Thiorhodovibrio frisius: one gene and its partner. The protein of the gene in region 2 interacts with the protein of the main gene of each other region in a pairwise test. Links are inferred from orthologs where the notes say so. Each region holds a gene or a part of one and is shown on either strand. Other genes may lie near its edges.

What was found.
Region 1: the proteins of Thiofri_RS10060 (region 2) and mobA interact in binary tests that used the Escherichia coli proteins (3 or more experiments, as listed by UniProt). The link is inferred for Thiorhodovibrio frisius from one-to-one orthologs.

Annotation. Positions count from the first base shown.
Region 1 is NZ_CP121471.1:5,410,705-5,416,634, forward strand. What follows is about bases 286-3,182. They hold mobA (molybdenum cofactor guanylyltransferase MobA), read left to right. Parts: upstream 286-1,367; coding sequence 1,368-1,997; downstream 1,998-3,182. Other genes in these bases: Thiofri_RS24585 (hypothetical protein), read left to right, coding at 286-1,350; mnmE (tRNA uridine-5-carboxymethylaminomethyl(34) synthesis GTPase MnmE), read right to left, coding at 2,000-3,182. In the rest of the region: more of Thiofri_RS24585, read left to right, coding at 1-285; more of mnmE, read right to left, coding at 3,183-3,400; membrane protein insertase YidC, read right to left, coding at 3,452-5,146; membrane protein insertion efficiency factor YidD, read right to left, coding at 5,139-5,363; rnpA (ribonuclease P protein component), read right to left, coding at 5,369-5,770; rpmH (50S ribosomal protein L34), read right to left, coding at 5,894-5,930. UniProt on the Escherichia coli protein: Transfers a GMP moiety from GTP to Mo-molybdopterin (Mo-MPT) cofactor (Moco or molybdenum cofactor) to form Mo-molybdopterin guanine dinucleotide (Mo-MGD) cofactor.
Region 2 is NZ_CP121471.1:2,142,639-2,154,619, forward strand. The notes cover bases 7,330-10,239. They hold Thiofri_RS10060 (molybdopterin molybdotransferase MoeA), read right to left. Parts: upstream 9,470-10,239; coding sequence 8,189-9,469; downstream 7,330-8,188. Other genes in these bases: Thiofri_RS10050 (coiled-coil domain-containing protein), read left to right, coding at 7,330-7,828; moaD (molybdopterin converting factor subunit 1), read right to left, coding at 7,941-8,192; moaB (molybdenum cofactor biosynthesis protein B), read right to left, coding at 9,496-10,026; Thiofri_RS10070 (diacylglycerol kinase), read right to left, coding at 10,038-10,239. In the rest of the region: Thiofri_RS10030 (DHH family phosphoesterase), read right to left, coding at 1-639; Thiofri_RS10035 (ATP-binding protein), read right to left, coding at 838-3,525; Thiofri_RS10040 (hypothetical protein), read left to right, coding at 4,243-5,415; Thiofri_RS10045 (DUF6384 family protein), read left to right, coding at 5,412-6,317; more of Thiofri_RS10050, read left to right, coding at 6,350-7,329; more of Thiofri_RS10070, read right to left, coding at 10,240-10,406; aminomethyl-transferring glycine dehydrogenase subunit GcvPB, read right to left, coding at 10,509-11,981. UniProt on the Escherichia coli protein: Catalyzes the insertion of molybdate into adenylated molybdopterin with the concomitant release of AMP.

The DNA of each region.
Region 1 (5,930 bases), 3.3 Mb from region 2 along the record:
CAGGGCAGCTCGGTCATCCCCTGTCTGGTGGTGCGCAACGGCAAGGCTCTGACTGATGCCAGTGGAACACCCTATGTTGGGTTCAAGATCGTGGTCGATTCGGCCAAGGCCGGGCCTGATGCGACTGCCAAATTCGAGCAGGCACTGGCGCGGCAGGCGTCGCTGCGAGTTGAGAATCACCATTGCGGAGCAGATGTTCGCCATGTGATGAACGTGCGTAAGCTCTATGCGCTAACGAAGGCGCCCTTTTTCGATCCTCCGCGCAGCGGTGCCAGGGCATCTGCGAGTCAAACCAAGAGCAATGGGGAGTCCGACCTCGAGGCTCTGGTCCGTGAGTTTCATAATTCCCAAGAGTGCGCTGGTGTCAATAATAGCCTGCTTGGCCGTCGCGAACGACTAGCCCGCGCCTGGGACGATTTCATCGCCCACAAAAGCAGTAGCGCAGACAAGCAGGCACTCACCCGCGCAAAACATCTCGACTACAGCATGCGCACCGCCATTTACGAGGGCCACCTCGACCGCGGCTGTAACGCCTACGGCGCCTGCGAGCGCGATGTCGTGGTCCTGTCGATTCGCAATCGTGCGATCGGGCAATGCCTCAAGGGCCAAGGCTGTCGATTTCCTGGCGATTTTCAGGGCGTCGCTTCCGATCCCTCGCAGTACAACATTTGGGATGCATTTCTCACCCAGATTTCCGGACTGACCGCCTGCTATTTACGCGATGATCTTGCCAACCGCGACTACTACCAGCGCATTCAGAGCATGCACCACCAGACAGTCGGCGATGCCGAGCGCATCCTTTACGGCGGCGATCAACAGCTCACCCAAGTCTTTCCCGATACGCCAGCGGGAGATCTCACCGAGCTACGCCATTATTACCATCCACCGGCCATGCAAAAATGCTTCCCACAAAAAGACCGCATTGAATACATGAGCGGCGCAGTCGCGGAAAACAACGGCCAATTCGCACTGATTGCCAACACCAGAATTGAAGTCGGCAAGCGGGTCGGCGGCGGTTACACCTTCAAGGAGTTTCGCTTTGACCACACGCCAGATGGCGATCAGTTGCACATTCTCGATAACTATCCCGGCTTTATCGTCGACGCCCGCAAAGTAAGTTTGAAATCCGGCCACAGCTGCACAGCCTACGGCGTATCGCCATCGTGCAGCTTTAGCAATATCAAGCGCTATCGGACAATCCCCAGCTGGCTTAGCGCAGGCAAACCACTGGCACTCAACTGCCGCATTCAGGATCGCGGGGAGAGCTGCAAGGCACCGCCAAGCGACAAACGCGTTCGTGTCGGCGGCGCCTGTGACACCGAAATGATGCCAGTCACGCGGGTCCCTTAGGCTGACGCAAGCCCGGATTGATCCCAAAGTCCGACATCACCGCCTTGATCCTTGCTGGTGGGCGTGGCCGCCGCGTCCATGGCCAGGACAAGGGACTGATGCACTACCAGGGCCGCGCACTAATCGCCTGGGTGCTCGAACGTCTCGCACCCCAGGTGGGATTGGTTCTCATCAGTGCCAATCGCCACCTGGACCAATACCAGGCTTATGGTTGGCCCGTGATTACAGACACCCTTGCCGACTATCAAGGGCCCCTTGCCGGTCTCTGCCAAGGCCTTGAATACGCAAACACCCGCTGGATGATGACAGTGCCGTGCGACGGCCCGCTCCTCCCACTGGATTTGGCACAGAGACTTGCCGGCGCACTTGAGCCTGAACGCGCATCGGTCGCGCTCGCCCATGATGGCAAACAAGCACAGTTCGCCCATGCCCTTATGGCACGCTCCCTGCTGGGAGATTTACGCAGCTACCTGGCCTCCGGAGAGCGTTCCCTAGGTGGCTGGCTGCGCCGCCATCGCCCGATCATGGCGGATTTCTCCGACATCCCGCTGGCCTTTAGCAACCTCAACCATTTAAAGGACTTCTGCGCACCGGCTGCTGTGGCTGAAGCAGCAGATGGATTCTCTGTCGGTAGTCATAAGCCCTAGCACTACTTACCGATGCAGAAGGTGGAAAAAATCTCTCCAAGCAAATCCTCGGAACTAAATTCCCCGGTTAATTCGCCCAGAGTCCGCTGAGCTTGGCGCAAATCCTCGGCCAAAATCTCGGAACCTTGTCCACTTGCAAGACTGCGTTGCGCCTGTCTCAGGTGCCCCTGCGTTTGTTGCAGGGCGACCAAATGCCGTCGCCGGGCAAGAAAAGCGCCTTCAACTCCAGACTGGAATCCCGCACACTCCTTTAAATGGGTCTTCAGATCATCCAACCCCTCGCCACTCTTTGCACAGATGCGAAGTTCCGATGAAGGCGCCAAAGCCCCCTTGAGTGCAAAACAACCGGGCGTCTCGCCAATCAGGTCAATTTTATTTCTGACCACCGTCACTGGCGAACTACCGGCCAACTCCTGCAAATCCCCAGAGGTTGGTCGCTCCCCATCGGCAGCATCGTAAAGCCAGAGGACCAGATCGGAGGATGCGATTTGCTCCCGAGCACGGCGTATGCCTTCCTGTTCCACTAGATCCGTGCTATCGCGAATTCCTGCCGTGTCAACCAGATGCAGTGGCATGCCATCAAGATTCACCTCACTGCGTATCAGATCCCGCGTTGTTCCCGGTGTGGTGGTAACAATGGCCGTATCCCGTCCGACAAGCTGATTTAGCAGGCTCGATTTACCCGCATTAGGCGGGCCGGCAATGACCACTCTGAGTCCATCGCGAATACGCTCGCCCTGGTGACAGAGCCCAAGAAGCTGATCGATATCCTGGCACAGTTGTTCAATGCCTTGAACCATTGCAGGGGCGGTTGTTGCTGGCTTGTCTCCCGCCACGGCATGGAGCTCGCTCGGGTCGATATCCTCATCGGAAAAATCGAGTTCAGCCTCGATCAAAACCCGTTGCCTGGTCAGCCGCGACTGCAACCCGGCGACCTGCTCGCCGAGCGCCCCCTCCAATGTCTGCCTCGCCAGGCGCGCCTGGCGTTGGTTGGTGCTGGCAATGAGGTCGGCCACCGCCTCAGCCTGGGTCAAATCGAGCTTGGCGTTAAGAAAAGCGCGTTCAGTGAATTCCCCTGGCCTGGCGAGCCGGGCGCCTAGCTCTATTACGCGCGCGAGCAGGAGATCGAGTACCACGGGAGCGCCATGCGCTTGGAGTTCCAGCACCGCCTCTCCGGTATAGGAGGCAGGCGGTCGAAAAAATACCGCTATCCCTTGATCGATAGTCTCCCCGCCTGCATCACGAAAGCTTGCCAGCATGGCCTGGCGCGGCGGCAGGGTTTTGCCAATCAGTGCTTCGGCGATCGATTCCACCCGCGCACCGGATACGCGCACAACGCCGATACCACCACGGCCCGTTGCAGTGGCAACAGCCGCAATGGTATCAGGCTCGCTGGCATGCATCGAATCAGAACAGCCGCAGAGCAGCCTCGATGCCGGTATTGAATCGGCCCATCAGGCGCCCTTGCGGTGTTCCTGCTGTTCGATTTTTCGCGTGATGTACCACTGCTGTGCGATTGACAACAGGTTATTCACCGTCCAATACAGCACCAAACCAGACGGGAAGAAGGAAAAGAACACAGTGAAGACCACTGGCAGGGACATCATGATCTTTTCCTGCATTGGGTCTGGTGGCGGCGGATTGAGCTTCTGCTGCACGAACATGGAAACACCCATGATCAACGGCAGAATATAGTAGGGGTCAGGCGAGGTCAGGTTGTCTAACCATAAAATAAAGGGCGCGTGGCGCAGCTCCACACTCTCAAGCAGAACCCAGTAGAGTGCAATAAAAACTGGAATCTGAACCAAAATAGGCAGGCAACCACCAAGTGGGTTGATTTTTTCTTTCTTGTACAACTCCATCATGGCCTGGTTTAGGCGTTCCTTGTCATCACCATAGCGATCCTTCAACGCCTTCATGCGCGGGGTGAGCTTGCGCATGTGGGCCATGGATTTATAGCTGGTTTCAGAGAGTTTGTAGAAAGCCAGCTTGATCAGGATAGTGAGGATAATGATGGACCAGCCCCAATTGCCAACTAACCTGTCAATCTGCGATAACAGCCAATGGATAGGCTCAGCCAGAATGGTCAACCAACCATAGTCGACAGCGAGCTGCAATCCCGGAGCAATCTTTTCCAGGCGGTCCGCCAGCTTGGGTCCGACAAAGAGTTCATCACTATAGGTATGACGCTCGCCGTCACCGAGCGCGATGGGACTTGAGTACTGACCAATAAGATAGCGCGGATCGGCGCTGTCTTTTTCAAGCACCAAGGTGTAAAAGGTCTGAGGCAAGCTCTCCGGCGGAATCCATGCCGCCATAAAATAATGTTGGATCATGGCAACCCAGCCACCGGTAATTTCCACATCCAGCGGCTGTTTCATCATCTCCTTGAAGTCTTCCTTTTTGTACTTGACTTCAGGCCCGTAATAAACTCCGCCAGTATAGGTGGCGACGAACTTCGGCTTATTAGGATCATTCAACTCGGTGCGCTTGAGGAGTTGATAGGCACGCAGGGTCACCGGCTCGCCGGTGCCATTGACAATCTCTTGGGTGACCTCAACCAAATATTTTCCCCGTGTGAAATGATAGGTTTTGGTCACCTCAATGCCATTGGGACCCTCCCAGCGGAAGATCGCCTCTAGCTTATTTTCGTTAGAGTTGAGTTGGTAACTGCTGGCTTGCGGGGTATAAATCGCCTCTGGCGTTGGGAACTCAGACTCAGGCTTCCCAGAAATACCAGATTGCACAATAAACATATTGGGCGGCTGGGCCTTGAGAAGTTGAAATTTCTCCTCGGGGTTCTCGGCGGTAACGGAATAATCAAGCAGCCACAGATTTTCGAGCGTGCCACCGCGTGGGGATATGTCCGCCCACAACACGTCGGTTTCCACCCTGACTGGTGTCAGGCGCGACGTCTTCGCATCGCTCGGAGACTGATCCGCAAAATCTGGCGCCGAAGGCAAGGCCGCCGCACTCTCCGGCAACGGAGGACTGACCACATCCGTACTGGGGGTCGAAGCTTGTTGTGCCGCACTAGTGGCGGTCGCTGCGCTCGGCACCGGGCTGCCATAGTCCTCAACCCAGGCAGAGTAGATCATGAAAAGCACGCCACCCAGCGCGAGAATCAATATCAAGCGGATGTTATCCATTAGGGATATCTCGTTTTTTTTCGGGAACTGGGTCAAATCCGCTGGAGCCCCAGGGCTGACAGCGCAGGATGCGCCAGAGGGCAAAACCAAGGCCCAAAACCGGACCATGGAGTGCCAGCGCCTGGCGCGCGTACTCCGAGCAAGTCGGGTGATAGCGGCAATGTGAGCCAATCACCGGGCTGAGAAAAAGTTGGTAGGCGCGTATCAATGCGCGCATTAGACTCACAAGCGTGCGAGACGCGAGTCCTGGCAAAGTCTGTCCCAATGGTGCGCGAGAGACCGAAAGAGCACCGGGTTTTGGTTGCGAGCCGTCGGTGGCCTGGCGATTACCACAAAATCGATGCTGCTGTCTGTCCATTGGTGCCGTGCCAGGCGAAATGATTCGCGAATGATGCGCTTAATTCGGTTTCTGTCCACTGCTCGCGGTGCTGCTTTGCGCGAAATAGCCAGGCCTAATCGGCACGGCGAAAACTCCGCCTGATCGGGCGACGCGGTATTCGCTCCAATCACTGTGAAAAGTGCGTCACTGGTGCGAATACCATTGCCAAAAACGCGACCGAATTGGGCGGATTTTAGTAGCCGATGGCCTCTGGTAAATCTCTGCGAACGGTCGTCCAGCTGCATGGAGATGCCAACACTTAAAGCGCAAAACGAGGTGCCAGGTGCAGTTCCAGCTCGGAGCCAAAGGCTGGGGGCGGCGTTGCCTGTACCATGAGCGCTGGGTCCACAAGCCCAAAGCGGACAGTATCAGCGAGGAATCAGATGCAGTCGGCCTTTGGCGCGC
Region 2 (11,981 bases):
GGCCTCTCCGGTGATGGTCAGTTCTTCTTTGGCCAGATTGCATCCTTTAAGCTCTTTGATGAGTTTTGCGTCGAAATCGAGATGGTCGAGCAGGTCCCGATCCATCGGATGGAAGAGCTCAGCAAAGCTGTTGGTATCGGTATACAAGCCGTAATAGAGTGCCGTAGCGACATCGGGATTGGCGGAAAAATCGAATTCGGCCTGTTGCAGCAGTTTCCAAATCACGGTGGAGCAGCTGCCGAGATAAGGCTCGATGAGTTCGAACCGGGCAAGGTCTTTTTCCTTGATGTGATGATCAATCACGCAGACAGCGTCGTTTTCGATCAACTGAACATTTCCCGCCCCATGCTGACAATCAACGGTGATAAGCAGCCGATCCGGCTCATTCGGGAATAAGCTGAGCTGATCGCGGCTGGCATCGCGAAGATAAACGAGGGGAATGTCCAGCGCCTCGACAAAGCGCGCGAGATTGGGCTTACTGATCGGGCATGGTCCGGCGTAAACCAGTTTGACCGGTGTGCCACGCTGCTCGAAGTAACGTCCTAGGGCAAAGGCCGACGCGATGGTGTCGGCATCTGGAATGTTGTGGCATTGGATGACAACGGCCGGAAAATCGTGCAGGTCTTGTAAATGCAGCATGATGCGCCTCTATCAGTCAAATTGGGTGTCTGATTCCAGCAATTCCAAATTGGCCCTGTCACCGCCCTGAGCACCTATCTTGTGGATGTCAGGCTCGCTTCGGGCGCATTGAGCATGGGCTTGAATAAGCCGTCGCAGTGAGCATAAACGATGTACTGCGTCGGTCAATCAGAGGCCGTCGCGACTGTATCAATCTCATCATAGCTGCCGATAGCGCGCCAGCAGCTTCTTCAGAGCGGCAAAATCGATCGGTTTGGGCAGAAAGTCGGTCATGCCTGCGGCGATAAAGTGATCGGCGTCCTGCTCGAACGCATGCGCCGTCAGGGCGATGATGGGGATATCGCGCGGCCAGTCTGCCTGGGGATCGGTGCGGATATGGCGTGTAGCGTCGAGGCCGTCGAGCTTGGGCATCTGTACGTCCATCAAGATCAGATCGAAGTGCCCGGCAGCTAGGGCGTCTAACGCCAACTGGCCGTTTTCGACGCAGGTCACTTGATGCCCAAGCTTAGCCAGTAACTTTTGTACCACCAGGCGATTGGCCGGTTCGTCCTCGGCGACCAGGATGGACAGGGGAAGCTTGGCCCCGGTGCTGTTAGCTGGTTGTTTGGGCTCCGCCGAGGCGATGCCTTGTTGGACTGCGAGGGGATCGGGCGAGGCGATATCAGGGGCTGGTGCGACGACCTCGACAGGCAGCGAGAACTGGATGCGGCAGCCGTCACCCAGTTTGGTATTAATCTGAATGTCGCCGCCGAACTGATCGATCAGTCGCTTGACGATAGATAGTCCAAGCCCTGTACCTTTGTAGCGTCGGGTATCGGAGGCATCGGCCTGGGTGAAGGGCTCAAAGAGCTGATCCACCATTGCGGGGTCCATGCCGATGCCGGTGTCTTCAACGGTGCATTGCAGCTGGCATTGCCCAGGCACATTCGCCGTGGGTGTGGCCTTTAGTCTGATGTCGATCCGGCCCTGATCGGTGAATTTGACGGCGTTGCCAATCAGGTTTAGCAGGATCTGACGCAGGCGACCGGCATCGGCGCGCATCAAGCTGGGTACCTCCCGCGCAACGCTGTATTCGAGATGCACGGCTTTTGGCTTTGTCTGGAGTGCGAAAATGGCGCAGATGGCGTTCAGCAACTCGCGGGGTGCGAAGGTGCTCGGGCGCAGCTCCAGCATGCCGGCCTCGATCTTGGAGAAATCCAGAATGTCATTGATGAGCTGCAACAAGGTCTGCCCGCACTCGAGCCCGGTGGCGAGCAGGCGGCGCTGATCCTCATCCAAATGACTGTCTTCGAGCAGTTGCAGGGTGCCGAGTACGCCATTTAGCGGCGTGCGGATTTCATGGCTGATGTTGGCTAGGAACTGGCTTTTCGCGCGATTGGCCGCTTCGGCCTTGGCGGATGCTTGAGCGAGCTGGCGATTGGTGTCGAGCAGGCGTTCTTCGTCGGCTTTGCGCTCGGTGATGTCGGCGGTATAGCCGTACCAGCGCACGCGCCCGTCCGCCATTTGTTCCGGACGCGACATGCCACGCAGCCAGCGCGAACCCTTCTCGGGGATCAGCACGCGGAAATCCAACTGCCATAGGCTCAGAGTCCGCGCGGACTCCCGAATCGATTCCATAAAGGGCGCGCTGTCCTCGGGGTGAATGCGTGCGAGGGCCGGTTGCGCATCGTCATGCACGGTCTCGGGCGAGAGTCCGCAAACGTCGCGGAAGCCATCGGAGACGAATGGGATGGCCAGGCGGTCATCGGCAAGCTGTTCCATTTGAAACAAATAGCCGGGAACCATACGTGCCAGGCTGTCCAGCAGTTGATTGCTGTCGCGCAATGCCTGCTGTTGCGCGAGTAGCTGGCGGTCTGCGCGGCGCAAGAGTGCGATGACCAGGCCAAGCAGTATCAGCAGCAAGACAAGCCCGGCGAGCAAACTGATGCCGAGTAGCCGGTAGAAGTTCGTCTCTTCGGCGCTGATGTCGCGAAAGACTACCAAGTCGCCCACCTGGATGCCCGCGACATCGCGCAACGCCAGACGGGCATGCCACCAAACCTGGCCATCCGGGGCGCGAAAACGCTTTCCCTTGACCCCTTGGTCTTCGTTCGCCCTGAGGCGCTCGGTCTCCTGTTCGGCGGCAGTCCGGGGCTCGAGTGCGTCCAACAGCGCCGAATTGGAGACAAAGCTCGACGCCTGCTGTGGGAATCTGTCCCAGTCTGACTTGCGGCCGAGCATGCGCATGCCCTCCTGCCAGCGTGCACGGTCGAGACCGGATTTGTCGATCAGTACGGCCAATTCGATGTCAAGATGACGGCTAACGTCTGTGAGGACGTCCTCGATCTCCTTGCCTAACTCGACATAGCCAAGTAGTCGCCCATCGGCGCGAACGGGCACCACGGCCCGCAACGTAAAGGAGCCCAGAGCGCCAAGCTCGATGCCAGCGGCCGGCTCGCCGCTGCGCTCTGCCTCGCGCGTGGTGAAGCGCTCGATCAGATCGGAATGACGTGCCGGCTGGTGCAGCCGGACCAGGCAGCGGCGGTCAGGTCCGATGACATAGAAATGGGTAACTTCATGACGCTGCTTCAGGCTTGCGAACAAGGGGCTCCATTGGGCGAGCAGCGCGGCGCGATCAAAATCGTCGAGCGCCTGTTGCAGGTCGGCATCCTGCGCGAGGACCTGCGCTGCGACCAAAAGCCCATCGGCTTGCTCCTCCAGCGAAAGCTCGACCTCGTGGCGGACGTCAAGGGCCAGGTTTCCAAGCGATTCGTCTAGGTAGTTTCGGTGCAGGTCAATGAGCAGCCAGATGGCGCCGGCGAGAAGCAGAGTGATCAAGAGGGTGAGTGGCGGAAGCAGCCTGCCCAGTACTGGTTTGGGTACAGGTTTGGGCACCGGTTTCGGCATGGACTCCGGTGTCGGCTGCGCCGGGCTTGGGGGCTGAGCGTGAGATTGGAACAATGCAATGGCTTGGGCAGAGTGGCCGCCGCTTGGGCGGGCACAGGGCTGAAGCGACCTCCATCTGTTGCAGGTTGCGGAGCCGGGAGCGACGGCGTCGAGAGCTCCCTGTCAGGGCAATGGCGTGATGGGCTCGGCAAAAAACTGAAGTCTGTCCAAACAATATAGCAGCTCGCGGAAGAACAGAGGTCTATAGATTGATCGATCTCATTGCCAATTTCGGGCCGGAAGTGGTCGGGAGATACGCTGATGCTTGTCGCTGATGACTGGGTGTGGCCCAATAGCCGTCTGATGGGCTTGGCGGCGGATTGGGCTAGAGACCATCATTGAGAAAAAGACTCGCGGGCTGGTCGGCAGGAGCCGTCAGTTTCTCTTCGCCTAAGACTGAATTGCTGGTCCTTAACGGAACGAAACTGGCGATTGGAAAGCCTACGGGAGCGGAGTCGCGCGTTAAAGAGCTCATTCCCTTGTTTCTGGGTCAAGAAGTCTGAATCTCTCTGGATCATAAGGGTAAACTAAGTTGCTTGCAGCCAGCCGAATGTTCGCCAAAAAACGGCTGCGCTTCAACGCTTAACCGTGCCGACGTCACGACCTCCCTGATCTTACCCGATCTTATCCGATCTTACCCGATCTTACCCGATCTTACCCGATCTTATAGGAATCGCCATGTCTGCCACCCCCATGCAATACCTTGACAAGGCTATGACGCAGTTGCACGACTTAGGACTGCTGCCCGAGGAACGTGACGAGCGCGCGCCCATCATCACCCTGCTCAACCAGATCTCCGAGCTTGACGAGGGTCGCGTCGCCGCCATCGCCCGCACCCTGAGCCAGTCCTCGCTGTTCAACGACGTGGTGCGCGAGCAGGTGCAGGCCATGGAGATTGGCCAGCGCTACGAGGAGATCACCAAGGCCTTCAACAGCATTCGCGACGATGCTAAATCGATGGTCGATCAGGTCGAAGACGGCAAGATCGACACCTTCGAGCGTATGAGCAATGCCTGGATGAAGGTTACTCGCGGCGACATCGCTAGTCGCTTCGACAAAATCAAGGACACATACCTGGATGTTACCGCTTCGACCAGCGACCAGATCCAGCGCGAGCACAAGATCCTAGAAGCCTATCAGGACTTCCGTGGCGCCTTGAAGGAATCTGAGGTGCTGGCGCTTGAGGTGCTCAAGACTGCGGAGTCTCGGCTCGATGCGGCCAAGGCCGAGGTGAAGACGTCCATGGCAGCGATTGAGGGCTTTCAGGGCGAGGAGCCCGCGGAGCGTGCCAAGCTCGAACTGGCGCGCGATGAAAAAGTCCGCGCCCTGCAAGACGAAGAGAAGCGTTACCAGATCGCCAAAGACCTGTCGGACAATCTGACCATCGCCTATAACACTTCCGAGGTGGTCATGGCTCGCCTAGTGCAGACGACCAACGCCAAGGAGCGGGTCTATGCCCAGGCTGTGAGCTTCTTCAGCACCAATGAGGTGGTCCTCACCGCGCTGACCGCCTCCTTCACTGGGATGTTCGGGCTGCACGAAGGGACTCGCACCGTCGAGGCGATGAAAGAAGGCGTCAGCCAGTCGCTTGAGGTGCTCGCCGACATTGGCGGCAAAGTGCAGGAGGCGGCCGTCAAGGCCGGTTATGGGCCCACGGTGCGCGCCGACGCTGTCAAGAAGCTGGTCGACTCAGTGGTCGACTGGCAGACCCGCTCGCACGAGATCATTGAGGAGATGCGCGCGCAGAGCACCGCCAATGCCACCGAAATTCGCAACGCGGTCGAAGACGGCAAACGCAAGCTCGCCCGGCTGGCCGAGCAAGGTAAGGGCCTGGCGCCCCTCACCCGATGAGCGCCCAGACCAGCTCGGCGGTCGCTGCGCCGCTCGACGACCTGATGCTGGCCATGGACGTGGTCGACACCCTGCGCAGGCGCGAGCGTCTGGTCAAGCGCGAGCTCGACGGCGCTGGGCGCGAGCAGGATCTCAAGGACCGGTTGCACAAGATCTATCACGCCCAGGGTATTGAGGTTTCGGATCAGATTCTCGAGGAGGGCGTCGCGGCCCTGAAGGAAGACCGTTTCGTCTACAAGCCGCCCGTGCGCAGCCTTGCCGTTACGTTCGCGTGGGTCTATGTCAGTCGCGGGCGCTGGGGGAAATGGCTCCTTGGTGGTCTAACCGCCGTGATCGCTGCTTGGGCGCTCAACTACGTTATCTTTGTGGCACCGGATGCGGCCCTGCCGCACCAGCTCGCCGAAGTTCATGCCGAGACTATTGCAATCGCCCAGTCAGGCGAAGCGCGCGCCCGAGCGGAACAACTGCTTGAAACCGGCCAGGCCGCCGCTCGGAGCGGCGACACTGACGCTGCCCGCCAGGCACTGGCCGCTCTTGACGCCATGCAGAGCATCCTGCGTCAGGAATACAGCTTGCGGATCCTCAACCGACCGGGCGAGCAAACTGGTGTCTGGCGTATTCCGGACATCAACACCCAGGCGCGCAACTACTACATCATCGTCGAAGCGGTCGACCTGAGCGGCGGGGTGCTCCGGGTCCCCATCACCAACGAAGAAACCGGCAAGACGGAAATGGTGACCGCCTGGGGGCTGCGCGTGGACAAGCCGGTCTTCGATGCAGTCGCCCGCGACAAGCAGGATGACGGCATTATCGAGCACAACAGCTTCGGCCAGAAAGCGCGCGGCGCGCTGACGCCCAGCTACGAGATGCGCACCACCGGCGGCGCCATTACCCAGTGGTAAGGACTTGGTGAGAACCTGGTAAGGAGACGAAGATGATCTCTGGGCGACAAACCCTGGCCTCCATCGACCAGGCCATGGCTGCGGAGCGCACCCGGCTTGCCGAGCTTGAGCAGCGCATCCAGGCCGCCAACACTCAAGGGTTGCAGCTCCAGCAAGCCGATGCCGAGGACTATCGCGCGCTGGCGCGGACTCGCATCGACTTGCTGACCGGCGATGACTTGCTCCGTCATATCGACCAGGCGGAGCAGCAAGTCATGGCGCTTTTGCAGGCGCGCGAGCAGGCTCTGCAAGGCCTCGACGAGCGCATGGCAGCCGCCGAGGACGAACGTGCGCGCTTGGAGTCCGAACGCATGGACCAGGCTGACGAGGTGGAGCGCGCAGCCGAGGTCGTCGATGCTGCCGAGGCCAGCACCCAGGCCCGACTCGATGCCGACCCTGACTATCGGCGTCAGCGCGAGCAGGCTAACGAAGCCGAGCGCACCGCCCTGCACGCCGAGGAAAAGGCTGTCCAGAGCGCGCAGGAAATGGAGGAGAAGGGCGCTTCTTATCGAGCGGATCCGATGTTCATGTATCTTTGGCGTCGCCACTACGGCACCTCGGCCTACAAGGCCAATCCCCTCGCACGCTGGCTCGATGGCAAGGTCGCGCGGCTTATTGGGTTTGCCGATGCCCGCGCTAATTTTGCTCGGCTGAATGAAATCCCCGAGCGCTTGGGCGAGCATGCCGAAGCGCTCAAGGCAGCGGCTGACGCCGTCATTGATGCGCTAATAAGCCTGGACACTGCCGCAGGCGAGGCCGACGGCATTCCAGCACTGCAAGCCGAGCTCGAGAAGGCACAGCTGGCATTGAGTGCAATTGACGCTCGCATCGAAGCCGCCGAGGCGAGGCAACAGGAGCTTGGCTCGGAAAAAGCCCGCTTCGCTAGCGGCGATGATCCGCACACCAAGCAGGCGCTAGACGTTCTTGCAGCCGAGCTGCAGCGTGACGACCTGATGGCACTGCGGCGAGAAGCCTTGAAAACGCCCTTCCCGGACGACGACCTCATTGTCGAGCGCTTGCTCGAGCGCGATGACCAGCGCCGTTTGCTCGAGGTCTCGCTCAAGAGCCTGGGCGAAACTCTCGTCCAGCAGCGCAAGCGCTCGAGCGAGCTTGAAGCCCTGCGGCTGGACGTCAAACGCAGTGGCTATGATCGCCCCGGCTCGACTTTCAAGGACGGCGCCCTGATCACACTCATGCTCGGCAATTTTCTCAATGGCATGCTTGACCGCCACGGACTCTGGCGCGTGCTCCAGGAACAGCAACGCTATCGCCCGCCGCGCAGCGATCCGAGCTTCGGCTCCGGAAGCTTCGGTCGCGGTAGCGTCTGGGCCGGCGGCATGGGCGATCTTGGCAATCTGGGCGGCGTGCTCTCTGGGAAGCCTGGCCGGACTTCAAGCAGAAGGCGCAGCGGGGCAGGACGCCCGAGCGGAGGTGGCCGAGGCGGTGGCTTTCGCACCGGGGGTGGGTTCTAAGCAATAAAATGGTGCAGATTCGATTTCTTTACCATCAAGGCCGTGATTGCGCACGCGAGAACCCTGGGGGCTCGAGACCCTTGCCGCAGGTGGCGGGACCGAGCATCCCAAGTTAACCACCGGTTACTGGAGGAAAAAAAGCCACTTCATCACCAGGCTTGATGATGGCATCAGCGCTGGCGATGGATTGATTGACGGCGGCAAGCACTGATTGAGAGAGGGCAAGCGCATCGGACCAAGGCTGGCCGCGCATGGCGAGTTGGGCGCGCAGTTCTGCGGTTGTGATGGGGGCTTCGAGCGGATAGTCCTCGCCCTCGCAGTCCAGTGCCTCGCGCAGGCTGGCGAAATAGAGCAGGCGGATCATCTCAGCAGCTCGCTAAAGGGCAGGAAGTCGACCATATCCCCGCGACTGATTCGGGTGCGCTCGGGGATGACCACCAGGCCATCAGCCCAGGTGAGCGAGGTGATGGCGGCTGAGGATCGGCTGGGGAAGACTTGAACCCGGGGCTGGCCGTCGTCGCCTGGAACCAGCCGGGCGCGCTGGTACTCTCGGCGCTTGTCTGGCTTTTTGGTCTCGAAATCGGCGCTGACGCGCCGGGGGTGGGGCAATAGGTCGCTGCTCATGCCCCGGAGCTTTCCCTGGAGTTTCAGGATCAGCGGTCGGGCAAAGAGCACGAAGGTGACGAAGAGCGACACCGGATTGCCGGGGCTGCCGAGGAAGGCGGCCTGGCCGATGTGCCCGACCGCAATGGGCTTGCCGGGGCGCATCGCCACTCGGGCCACATCTAGCTTGCCGAGCTGCTCGACCGCCGGGCGGACATGGTCTTCCTCGCCGACCGAGACGCCGCCGCTGGCGATGACCAGATCGGCTTGGTCGGCGGCCTCGCGCAATGCCTTCAGGGTCGGCTCAAAGCGATCCGGGATCATCCCCCGGTCAATGACCTCGCAGCCTAGGGCGCGTAGCAAGCCGGCGAGCATGAAGCGGTTGGAGTTATAAATCTGTCCGGGTTGCAGGGGCTGGCCCGGCATGACCAGTTCATCGCCACTGCTCAGAATGGCAACGCGCAGGCGCCGATAGACTTGGAGCTCTGCCGCGCCGAGCGAAGCCGCGAGCGCCAGATGCTGGGGGTCGAGTTTGGTACCCGGGTCTAAAATGTGATCACCTGCGCGGATGTCCTCGCCGCGCTGGCGGATGTTGGCACCTGGTTTGATGCGCGCGAGATCCTCGGGCGCGATGTACAGCTTATCCTTATCTTGGCTACAGATTTCCTGCACCACCACGGTGTCTGCGCCCTCTGGTACCGGTGCGCCAGTGAAGATGCGCGCGGCTGTGCCGGGGGCGAGGGGGCCGGGATGGCTGCCCGCCGGGATACGCTGGCTGACGGGCCATTCGGGCGGGTCGCGGCGCAGATCGGCATGGCGCAGCGCATAGCCGTCCATGGCGCTGTGGTCCCAGTTGGGCTGATCAATCGAGCTGACGACAGGTTTGGCCAGAATGCGCCCGAGGGCCTGATCCAGCGGCAGGTGTTCCAGCTCTAGCGGCGGATGCTCAATGGCGAGAATGCGCGCGATGGCCTCTTCAACTGTCAGTGTCGTGTTGCTGGCTGAGTCGCAGGTGTTGGAGTCGGTGGCGGTGGTCATGGTCGCAAATACTCGGCAGTCAGCGCTTAGCGCTCGCTGAAACGTTCAATCAGCTGCGCGAAGTTGCACGGCTGGGTACGCCGGTCGAGTTGCGGGCCAAGAATGCCATCCCAGGCGGTGCGGCAGGCGCCGGTGGAGCCGGGCAGGCAGAACAGCAGGGTGGCATTGGCCATGCCGGCCAGGGTGCGCGACTGGATGGTGGAGGCGCCAATTTCGCCAAAGGACAGGGAGCGAAATAGCTCGCCGAAACCTGCGATCTCTTTGTCCAGCAAGGGCATCAGCGCCTCGGGCGTGTTGTCGCGTCCGGTTACGCCGGTGCCGCCGGTGCTGATGACCACCTGTACTTCGGCATCTGCGATCCAGTGGGAGAACACCGCCCGCAGCAGATAGCGGTTGTCGCTACAGATTTCGCGTGCCACCACCTGGTGACCGGCTGCGGTGGCGCGCTCGGCCAGCAGATCGCCGGATGCGTCGTTCTCTGCTGTGCGGCTGTCGGATACCGTCAGGATCGCGAGATTGAGTGGCAGAAAATCAAGATCTGGCGCGTGATGGGACATGGGCTAAACCGCTAAATCTTTGGGAGCAGGATGAGTAGCCAGATTACCACCACAAAGGCGATGCTGGAGAAAACTGCCGCCGAGGCGATGTCCTTGGCGCGGGCGGAGAGTTCGTGACGCTCGAGTCCCACGCGATCGACATTCGCTTCAATTGCGGAGTTGAGCAGTTCGACAGTGGGCACCAGGAGCAGGCTGCCGACCAGCATGGCGCGCTCGACAGGTGTCTCGCCTAGCCACATGCCGAGTGGGACCAGTGGAATCAGCAAGATGACTTCCTGGCGAAAGGCTTCTTCGAGCTCGAAACAAGCCTTGAAGCCTTTCATCGAGTAGCCAAACGCACGCAGGATGCGTTTCAGGCCGTTTTGATTTTGGTAGGCCATGCCGTTTAGCGTGAATGGTGCAGGCGTATGATAGGGTCTGATCGCGGCCCGAAATGGTCGACGCCGTTAAGATCAGGGCCTTTCGTGCGCCTTGCGGTCTGCCTAAATTGCCGTTGCATTGTTGGTTTCACTGTTGTAAGCCAAGTCGAGGTGGCGCGCGGCGCGCACGTCGTCAAGGCGTTTGACCGGTAGCGAGTGCGGTGCGGTGCGCAGCATCTCAGGATTTTGGACCGCTTCTTCGCGAATGGCGATCATGGTCTCTACAAAGGCATCGAGCGCCTCTTTGCTCTCGGTCTCGGTCGGCTCGATCAGCAGGCATTCGGGCACCAGCAGCGGAAAGTAGGTTGTGGGCGCGTGAAAGCCATAGTCGAGCAGCCGTTTGGCGAAGTCCATGGTGGTGATGCCATGGTCCTTGGCCTCGCGCTTTAGCGTGATGATGAACTCATGGCTCGCGCGCCGTTGCGGGTAGGCGGGCTGAAAGCCGGCCGCGCTCAGGCGCTTGAGCAGATAATTGGCGTTCAGTGTGGCGTATTCGCCCACCCGTTGCATGCCTTCGAGGCCGAGTAGACGGGCGTAGATATAGGCGCGCAGCAAAATGCCGATGTTGCCGCCGAAAGCGGTCAGGCGGCCGATAGTCTCGGGGCGACTGTGCTCGTCTTGCCAGACCCATTTTTCGCCCGGACCCTCACCCTCGTGCGCCACCAGCGGAATCGGCAGATAGGGCTCGAGGTGCTTGGCCACACCCACCGGGCCCGCACCTGGTCCGCCGCCACCGTGCGGGGTGGAGAAGGTCTTGTGCAGGTTCATGTGGATGACATCAAAGCCCATGTCGCCCGGGCGGACTTTGCCGAGAATGGCGTTGAGGTTGGCGCCGTCGTAGTAGAGCAGGCCGCCGGCGGCGTGAACCTTCTTGGCGATCACCTGGATGTTGCGGTCGAAGACGCCGACGGTGCTCGGGTTGGTCAGCATGATGCCGGCGGTCTGGGGGCCAAGCGCCTGGCTTAGAGCCTCGACATCCACGTCGCCATCCGGCCCTGTTGGGATCTCGCGCACCTCGAAGCCGGCCATGATGGCCGAGGCGGGGTTGGTGCCATGCGCAGCATCGGGCACCAGAACCTCGCGTCGGGCATGGTCACCGCGCGCGTCATGATAGGCGCGAATCATCAGCACCCCGGCAAGCTCGCCCTGTGCACCGGCGGCTGGCGCGAGGGAGACCGCATGCATGCCAGTGATGGCCTTGAGCATCTCCTGTAAATCAAACAGACAGGCCATGACACCCTGGCTGTGGCTTTCTGGCGCTGCCGGGTGGCGCGCTAGGAAGCCGGGCAGGGAGGCCAGGCTGTTACAGGCGCGCGGGTTGTACTTCATGGTACAGGAGCCGAGCGGGTAGAAGTGGGTGTCAATGGAAAAGTTCTTCTGTGACAGGCGGGTGTAGTGGCGCACCGCATCCAGCTCGGAGACTTCCGGCAGCGCTGGGCGTGTTTTGCGCCGCAGTGCCTTGGGCAGGTCGTCGCAATTGGCGAGATGAAGCGGCGCCTGGGCCGCAGCACGGCGGCCAGGATGGGAATGGTCGTG